2 regions of the Enterobacter sp. 6722112 genome follow, and region 2 is predicted to be linked to the other one. Evidence: predicted binding sites of a transcription regulator. Region 2 holds the regulator's gene; the other holds the start of a gene.
What was found. Region 2 encodes Fur, which represses iron uptake genes when iron is present. Its sites were predicted from a motif close to ATAATAATGAGAACNACTATCAA; they were not measured.

Region 1 (4,429 bases), 2.4 Mb from region 2:
AGAGGCATACATTGCGTTTTCAAAGAAGCGTTCCATAAAATCCTGTCTGCAAACGAAACCAGCGCTCAGTATATCTCAACTATACCTCGTTGGGATCCACATCCGGACGCGCATACTCCGGCCAGACCAGCGCGACCAGTTCCGGGTAGGCTTCCAGGCTAAACTCGCGAAAACACTGGCGCAGATTTAATACGTCTAAATCGGAGTACGACACCTTCTCGCCATTCAGACAGCGCTTTTTGATATTGTCGTAATATTTATAAACCGCCGAATTAAGGTCGCTACAACGGCGCTGCGCGTCGAACAGGCCGGGCGTATCATTAATTTCAGCCATTTTCATTCGCTTAATTGTCGCATGGAGAAAATCGATATATTCGTGATTTACCCGCCAGTACCAGACCGGCGTCACGGCGTTCATCAATACGGAGAAATGATCTTCCCCCTCCTCTTTCGACATCAATTCAGGCTGCGGCGGTTCACTGACGTCTTTTGACGCTTTCGGTTTATTTAACTCTTGCATCAATAAAAGCACGCCAGCGGTCAGTAATAGTAACGTTATGACCGTAAAGAAAATGCTGTTCATGGGTAGGCTCCATTTTTTTTTATTTTAAAATTGCCTCATGTTATTGTCAACGAATCTCACCCTTTTTCCACCCCCACCTTTTTTGAAATTAAAGGAAATTAAAATGCTGCCCGACAATCTTGTCCCGGCAAAGTACCACATTACGCCTGTGGAACAGCCTTCGACGGAAGCAGATAAAGAGGCGAATTTCACTCAAGGAAAAAGAAAACTCTCCGACTATGAAGCCGACATATTAATTGGTGTTTCACGCACCGGCAAATCCCGTAATATGGTGCTGGAAGAGCACGATCGCCATTTAAAAGAGCGTTTATTTCGCGCCATCAAGATTGAAGCCTTAGTTCATCTACTAAATGATTTACAGGCCGAAGGGGAAATAGATGCCCAGACGCTAAGTCAAATAATGACCGAGAAAACGCAGCAAATAAATGAGGCCGGCAATGAAATTTGGCTTAATTTAATTACGCGTGAAAAAAACAATCCCATTTTTTATAACCTGGGGGAAGATTAACGTGAATGATGACAGCGGTAATAACGTTTATTTGACTTTAGATGATAAGAAAAGCGATGAATTTATCTTAAAGCAGAATCTCGACGCCCTGAAAAAGATAAAAAATGACGAGATGACGCGAATTACGCAGGATTTGGTTTCGATTCCGGCCACGCTGGTGCGCCTGAAATGGCAGAATCGTCGGGAGATTTACGCCTTGCAGGCCAAGGAGGAGATTTACGGCGCGGTGATGAACGCCATTATTGAACAGCGCCCTGAGCTTAAAGAGAAGATCCTCGGGCGACTGGAGGCGAACTATCAGTACCTGCTGGCACGCGAGACAGCCACCCTGCGCCTGACCCGTAAACTCTCGGAAGGTCATTACCGAACTTCAAACGTGACCTGTGTAGCGCTTGATGAAGAGGCGCCGACGGCGCCTTCAGTGTGAGTCAACAATGATTGTTGCGGAATGCAGGCCGGGTAAGGCGACGCCGCCACCCGGCAGGGAAGGCGGCAAAAGCCTTCGTTTTACTTCGCGGCCGCTTTCTCTTCGCCGACCAGACCAATCTTCAGGTATCCCGCCTGATGCAGCGTGTCCATTACCTTCATCATGGTTTCATAATCGACGGTTTTATCCGCGCGGAAGAAAACGGTGGTGTCTTTCTTGCCGCCGGTCAGCTGGTCCAGCGCCGGAATAACCGAGGCATCCGTTACCGGATCGTTGCCCAGGAACATGGACTTATCGGCCTTCACGGACAGGTAGATAGGTTTTTCCGGACGCGGCTGCGGCTGGCTGGAGGACGCAGGCAGATTCACCTTCACGTCCACCGTCGCCAGCGGTGCGGCAACCATAAAGATAATCAGCAGAACCAGCATCACGTCGATAAACGGCGTCACGTTGATCTCATGCATTTCACCGTTATCGTCCAGATTTTCATTAAGACGCATTGCCATACAATCAACCTACGCGCAGTTTGGACGCCGCATGTACCGGTTTAACGGCGCTGGCGTTCAGGTCCAGATCGCGGCTTTGCAGCAGCAGAACCTGCGCGGCAACGTCACCCAGTGTGGCTTTGTAACTGCCAATCATGCGCGCGAAGATGTTATAGATAACAACCGCCGGGATAGCGGCAACCAGACCGATAGCCGTGGCCAGCAGCGCTTCTGCGATACCCGGCGCCACGACCGCAAGGTTAGTGGTCTGCGTCTGGGCGATACCGATAAAGCTGTTCATGATGCCCCAGACGGTACCGAACAGGCCGACGAACGGGGAGATGGCGCCGATAGTCGCCAGGTAGCCGTTACCGCGGCCCATATGACGACCCACGGCCGCAACGCGACGCTCCAGACGGAAGCCGGTACGCTCTTTAATGCCTTCGTTATCTTCACTGCCTGCGGAGAGTTCCAGCTCGTTCTGCGCTTCGTTCACTAACAGGGTAGTCAGGCTTTTCGCATGGAAGGATGAGGTGATATCAGAAGCCTGATCCAGAGAGCGGGCTTCCGCCAGCTGCTTCTGCTCACGCTTGAGGCGGCGTTTTTGTGAAAGAAGTTCGGCGCTCTTGCTGAAGAAGATAGCCCAGGTGATCACGGACGCCAGAATCAGGCCGATCATCACAATCTTAACTACGATGTCAGCATGTTGATACATGCCCCAAACGGAGAGATCCGTCTGCATCAAATTATTACCCACTCTGTATCTCCAGGACGCAAATCACAAAATCTGAACGTAATAATATCAAAACGTCGTCGAATTGATAGTAGTTCTCATTAGTATTTACATAGTGCCGTAATTTTCGCTCACTTTCCTTGCGCTTACGCAGTAAAAATTTCTTATGCGAATTTTTGATAATATTTTCTGCTTATTCGATAAGCATCCGGATGCACATTCTGACAATCGTGGTAGTCTGGACGTCCAGACGTATAAAAATAGGGTTAGCGAACATGACTAAAAAGCAGCTTGAGACCACGCTGGTGCAGGCAGGACGCAGTAAGAAATACACGCAGGGCTCGGTCAACAGCGTGATCCAGCGCGCCTCCTCGCTGGTGTTTGATACCGTTGAAGATAAAAAAATCGCTACGCGTAATCGCGCGAAGGGCGGGCTGTTTTACGGTCGTCGTGGCACGTTAACCCATTTCTCGTTGCAGGAAGCCATGTGTGAACTGGAGGGCGGCGCGGGCTGCGCGCTGTTCCCGTGCGGCGCGGCGGCGGTCGCCAATACCATTCTGGCGTTTGTGGAACAGGGTGACCACGTCCTGATGACCAATACCGCCTACGAGCCAAGCCAGGACTTCTGCACCAAAATACTCAGCAAGCTCGGCGTCACCACCAGCTGGTTCGATCCGCTGATTGGGGCCGGTATTGCCGCGCTTATTCAGCCCAACACGCGCGTTGTGTTCCTGGAATCTCCCGGTTCCATCACCATGGAAGTGCATGACGTCCCGGCCATCGTGAAGGCGGTGCGCAGCATAGCGCCGGAAGCGATCATCATGATCGACAACACCTGGGCGGCAGGTGTGCTGTTTAAAGCCCTGGAATTTGACATCGATATCTCCATTCAGGCGGCGACCAAATACCTGATTGGCCATTCCGACGGCATGATCGGTACGGCGGTGTCTAACGCCCGCTGCTGGGATCAATTGCGTGAAAACGCCTACCTGATGGGCCAGATGGTGGATGCCGATACCGCCTACATGACCAGCCGGGGCATCCGTACGCTCGGTGTGCGTTTGCGTCAGCATCACGAAAGCAGCCTGCAAATTGCACAGTGGCTGGCGCTGCATCCGCAGGTGGAGCGCGTTAACCATCCGGCGCTGCCGGGCAGCAAGGGCCACGAATACTGGCAACGTGACTTTACGGGCAGCAGCGGGTTGTTCTCATTTGTTCTTAAAAAGCGCCTGAATGACGCCGAACTGGCAAGCTATCTGGATAACTTTACCCTCTTCAGCATGGCCTATTCATGGGGTGGGTTTGAATCGCTGATCCTGCCCAACCAGCCGGAGCAGATTGCGGCCCTGCGCCCGGGCGGCGAGGTGGACTTCGAGGGGACCTTAATCCGCCTGCATATCGGGCTGGAAAATGTGGACGATTTAATTGCGGATTTATCGGCAGGATTTGAGCGCATCGTGTAAAGTGCTGGCTGAAATGTACTCCCCGGACGCTATTCTGAACACCGCAAGCAGAAAAGTCTGTATGAGATGCGCCTGCGATCAACCCCGACAGGCAAAATTGGGAGTACAATAGCGTTATATCTGCTGTTCCACAGGAAAGTCCATGGCTGTTATTCAAAATATCATCACGGCGCTCTGGCAACACGATTTTGCCGCGCTGGCGGACCCGCATGTCGTCGGGATTGTCTATT
Region 2 (4,429 bases):
CCAAAGAACAAACGGACCGTACGACACTAGATCTGTTCGCGAATGAGCGTCGACCGGGACGACCGAAAACGAATCCGCTTTCGCGCGATGAACAGCTGCGTATCAATAAACGCAACCAGCTTAAACGCGATAAAAATCGTGGGCTTAAGCGTGTCGAACTGAAGCTGAATGCCGATGCCGTCGATGCGCTTAACGAGTTAGCTGACGCGCGCAACATCAGCCGCAGCGAACTGATCGAAGAGATGCTGATCGCCCAGCTTGAGACGTTACGCGGCAAGGCGTGAGTCAGAAAATCCCCAATATTACCTTTTTCATGTAGCACAGAGTGCAGTCCTGCGTGATAGCTGTTTCCGCAGGGTTGCCTGTTCTGCTATTATTGCCCTTATCCGTGGACAATTTGCGCCACCATACCATTAAGTTTCAAGAGGTTATTTTACTCATGGCAATCATCGGCATTTTCTTTGGCAGTGATACCGGCAATACTGAAAATATCGCAAAAAACATTCAAAAACAGCTCGGTAAAGACGTTGCTGATGTGCATGACATCGCCAAGAGCAGCAAAGAAGATCTCGAGGGCTATGACATCCTGCTGCTGGGCATCCCGACCTGGTACTACGGTGAAGCACAGTGTGACTGGGACGATTTCTTCCCGACGCTGGAAGAAGTAGACTTCAACGGCAAGCTGGTTGCCCTGTTTGGCTGTGGCGATCAGGAAGACTATGCTGAGTATTTCTGTGATGCGCTGGGCACTATTCGCGACATCATTGAGCCACGCGGTGCGGCGATCGTCGGTCACTGGCCAACGGCGGGTTACCATTTCGAAGCGTCCAAAGGTCTGGCAGATGACGATCACTTCGTTGGCCTGGCCATTGATGAAGACCGTCAGCCAGAGCTGACCGCTGAGCGTGTAGAAAAATGGGTTAAGCAGGTTCGTGAAGAGCTGAACCTGGACGATATCCTTAACGCCTGATATCCCTGCGGCGCAACTCCGGTTGCGCCCGTTTTCCAGGTAAAACCGATTAAATTAATTGCTACAAACTTTTAACTTTTTCGCCCAGACCTGTACAATATCCCCCTGGTAAAAAGTGGGTGCCATCGAACAAGTTTGTTGGTGATACCACGTTTTTATAAGCATACTTTGCTTGAGACTTGCAGTTTTCATTTAGCCATGGCAGTTCTATAATGAGACGCATTATCCCAAGTGCATTTTCTGTCACTTCTTCTTTTGAAGTGAATCGTTTAGCAACAGGACAGATTCCGCATGACTGACAACAATACCGCATTAAAGAAAGCTGGCCTGAAAGTAACGCTTCCTCGGTTAAAAATCCTTGAAGTGCTTCAGGGGCCAGACAATCACCATGTCAGTGCGGAAGACCTTTATAAGCGTCTTATCGATATGGGTGAAGAGATTGGGCTGGCAACCGTCTATCGTGTGCTGAACCAGTTTGATGACGCGGGCATTGTTACTCGTCATAATTTCGAAGGCGGTAAATCCGTGTTCGAGCTGACTCAGCAGCATCACCACGATCACCTGATCTGCCTCGACTGTGGCAAGGTCATTGAATTTAGCGATGATTCCATTGAATCACGCCAGCGTGAAATCGCCGCCCGTCATGGCATCCGCCTGACCAACCACAGCCTGTACCTGTACGGTCACTGCGCTGAAGGCGATTGCCGCGAAGACGACCACGCGCACGACGCGAAATAATATCGTGTTCATACTCTGAGCCAGCCGTAAGGTTGGCTTTTTTTTGCCTGAAAAAAGTCCGGTGGCGCTGCGCTTACCGGGCCTACGGGCTGTGACACCGTTGTAGGCCCGGTAAGCGCAGCGCCACCGGGCATAAAGCAACTTATTTATTGTTATTGCGAATCTCGTCCCAGATCTTATCGCAACGCTTCGCCACTTCCTGATCGTTACCGCTTTTCCGCGCCTGGATACAGGCCTGGTAATCCATCACGCGAACATTTTCCTGCGTCGCAAACTGCTCATGCGCTTTCTCTTTTTTCAGCACATTCAGCACGCTCTGGCAGGCTTCAATCTTCTCTGGCGATCCTTGTGCTGTATTGATGCAGGCGCTATACGCCTCCTTCAGACGGGAGTCTTCTTTCTGCGCCTGATCCTGCGCACACGCCACCAGCCCCGATGCCAGCAGCGCAACGATTACCATTTTTTTCATCATATGCAGTCTCCATGCAGGCGGGATTTCGCCCGCCTGCGTATTCATCAGAAGATTGTGAATGGCGCAATGACCATGAATTTCACGTCACGTTCATCCTGGAAGATGTTGCCGTAACCGCCCGCGTAGCTCGGGATATCGGAGTGGTTGTCATACTGGGTGAAGTGCAGTTTGAACATCGTGCCTTTCGCACGGCCCTCCTGAAGGGTGTAAATCGCATCCAGACTGTATGAAGACTCTTTCAGACGGTAATTCGGATCGTAGTAGGCGTCTGGCGTAGCCATATCTGCTGGCTTCGCGTCCCAGGCGTACGCGTAGGACGCACCCACTGCCCAGCCAGGCAGGTTCCAGTTCTTCAGGTCATACATTGCGCCGAAGAAGACCGCCTTTTCGCCGTCGGCGTTGAAGTCAGAGCGGTTATCCCACCAGATATCCAGACGACCATTGGAAGAGGCGTAGGTTGGCGTCATACGTTGCAGGAAGTAGCCCTGCTGCCCTTCTGCCTTGACCCATGTTCCCTCCAGACGTAAATCAACCTGACCTACCTTGTAGCCGAAGGTCAACGCCTGTAACCACGCGGTGCCGTCATAGATATCATTTACGCTGCCATCACTGACTTTGTCGCGCGTACCGTAGAACTGATAGCTGGTGCTCAGCGGGCTACCCGCGATATCAAATTTGTAGCTGGCTTTAGCAAAGTACTGATCGATATAGCCTTCAGCCTGACCAAAAGCAGCTTCCAGCACCAGATCGTTTTTGAAGTCGTACTTCGCCCCCAGCGAGTGGAGATAATCAACTTTGGTTTTTTTATCATTCTGATAGAACTTGTCCATCTCAATGTGCCACGGCGCTTTGTACTCGTTGGTCCACATATAGGAGAAGCTCAACGCCCCCGCATCGCCGTAGTCAAAATTAGCACCGGCTTCCGCACCCTGATAGGTACCTGGCATAAAGCTCCAGTGCGGTGCTAACAGCGTCTGGCCGGTTGGCTGGATATAACCTCCACGCGCCCAGACCGGACCATATTTGAATTTTGCAGCCGCTTTATACAGGCTGATTCCGCTTTTATCGCCGGACCAGTCTTCGTCGTAGGCTTTATTGCTGGAGGAGAACGCAATTTCGTTCGGATGGCCGCTGTCGCCATTTTCGGCCATTTCAATTGCGGTGAACGCTGCAATATCGATCCCGAACATATCGGCGGCATATCCCGACTGGAAATCAAGGTTAGCGTTCCAGGTCGAGTGAGAAAGGTTGGTTTTGTATTTATCTTCAGTGACGTCTTTACGGTCACGCTCACGCTGCCAGTAATAAATACCGCCCGTGAGGGTGGAATCTTCGATGAAACCTGCTGCTTTTGCCTCTGGCGCAACCACCAGGCCCGACATTGCTGTCACACCGGCGATAGCCAGCGCCAGCGCACTACGTTTGCCACTGAACGTACGCATAGATTATTCCTCTTTGACGAATTAAAACGCCTTAAACGGCGAAAAACAGAAAAGACCAAGTGGTCAGGGGTAGTCAGAAATACCCTCGAATTAACTACCGTCTTTAGGTTATTTTTCGCGACGCGAATTATCAATGCTTTTAATCAGGCAAAAGTCAGGATTATGACGAAGAGCACATATTTCGTAGTGCTTTGTAACATTTACCGGGAAGCAAGTACTGGCGGGGGAATACGCTAATTTTCAGTAAGTAACATTGATATTGTGAATATATTTTTCAGCGTTTCTGTTTTTGGAAAACAACAAACTTTTTTAAATAAAATAAGTAGCACCACATTGACCTGGAATGTTGGCTTTAATTCATCATCCCGATGCTTAACGACATGATCGTTAAATAAAAAAACGCCGCATTATGCGGCGTTTGTTTCTCATTGACCATGCCAGCGTGATTATTCGCCGATCTTAGTCCAGGTATCACGCAGACCGACGGTACGGTTAAATACCGGTTTTTCCGCCGTGCTGTAACGGCTGTCCAGGCAGAAGTAACCCTCACGTTCAAACTGGAACGCTTTACCGGCTTCAGCGGCTTTCAGAGACGGCTCGGCATACCCCTGCTTGATAATCAGCGACTCAGGGTTGATAACCGCCAGGAAGTCCTCCGCAGCGCCTGGGTTAGGTACGCTGAACAGACGATCGTAGAGACGGATCTCAACCGGCAGCGCATGCTGCGCGCTCACCCAGTGGATCACACCTTTCACTTTACGGCCATCCGCCGGATCTTTACTCAGCGTCTCTGCGTCGTACGTACAG

Region 1: the regulator Fur is predicted to act here: its motif matches at 2,822-2,844, upstream of exbB (tol-pal system-associated acyl-CoA thioesterase).

What each region holds. Positions count from the first base shown of each region.
Region 1 covers NZ_JBZWGR010000007.1:3,547,626-3,552,054, forward strand. The annotation lists gene AC4OVU_RS18395 (TIGR00645 family protein) at 1-36, opposite strand, end outside; gene AC4OVU_RS18400 (ESA_00282 family adhesion-associated protein) at 80-583, opposite strand; gene AC4OVU_RS18405 (hypothetical protein) at 687-1,091, shown strand; gene AC4OVU_RS18410 (hypothetical protein) at 1,093-1,518, shown strand; gene exbD (TonB system transport protein ExbD) at 1,599-2,024, opposite strand; gene exbB (tol-pal system-associated acyl-CoA thioesterase) at 2,029-2,760, opposite strand; gene metC (cystathionine beta-lyase) at 3,012-4,199, shown strand; gene yghB (DedA family general envelope maintenance protein YghB) at 4,342-4,429, shown strand, end outside.
Region 2 covers NZ_JBZWGR010000007.1:1,103,961-1,108,389, reverse strand. The annotation lists gene ybfE (LexA regulated protein) at 1-284, shown strand, start outside; gene fldA (flavodoxin FldA) at 440-970, shown strand; gene fur (ferric iron uptake transcriptional regulator) at 1,262-1,708, shown strand; gene chiQ (ChiQ/YbfN family lipoprotein) at 1,851-2,177, opposite strand; gene chiP (chitoporin ChiP) at 2,225-3,622, opposite strand; gene glnS (glutamine--tRNA ligase) at 4,069-4,429, opposite strand, start outside.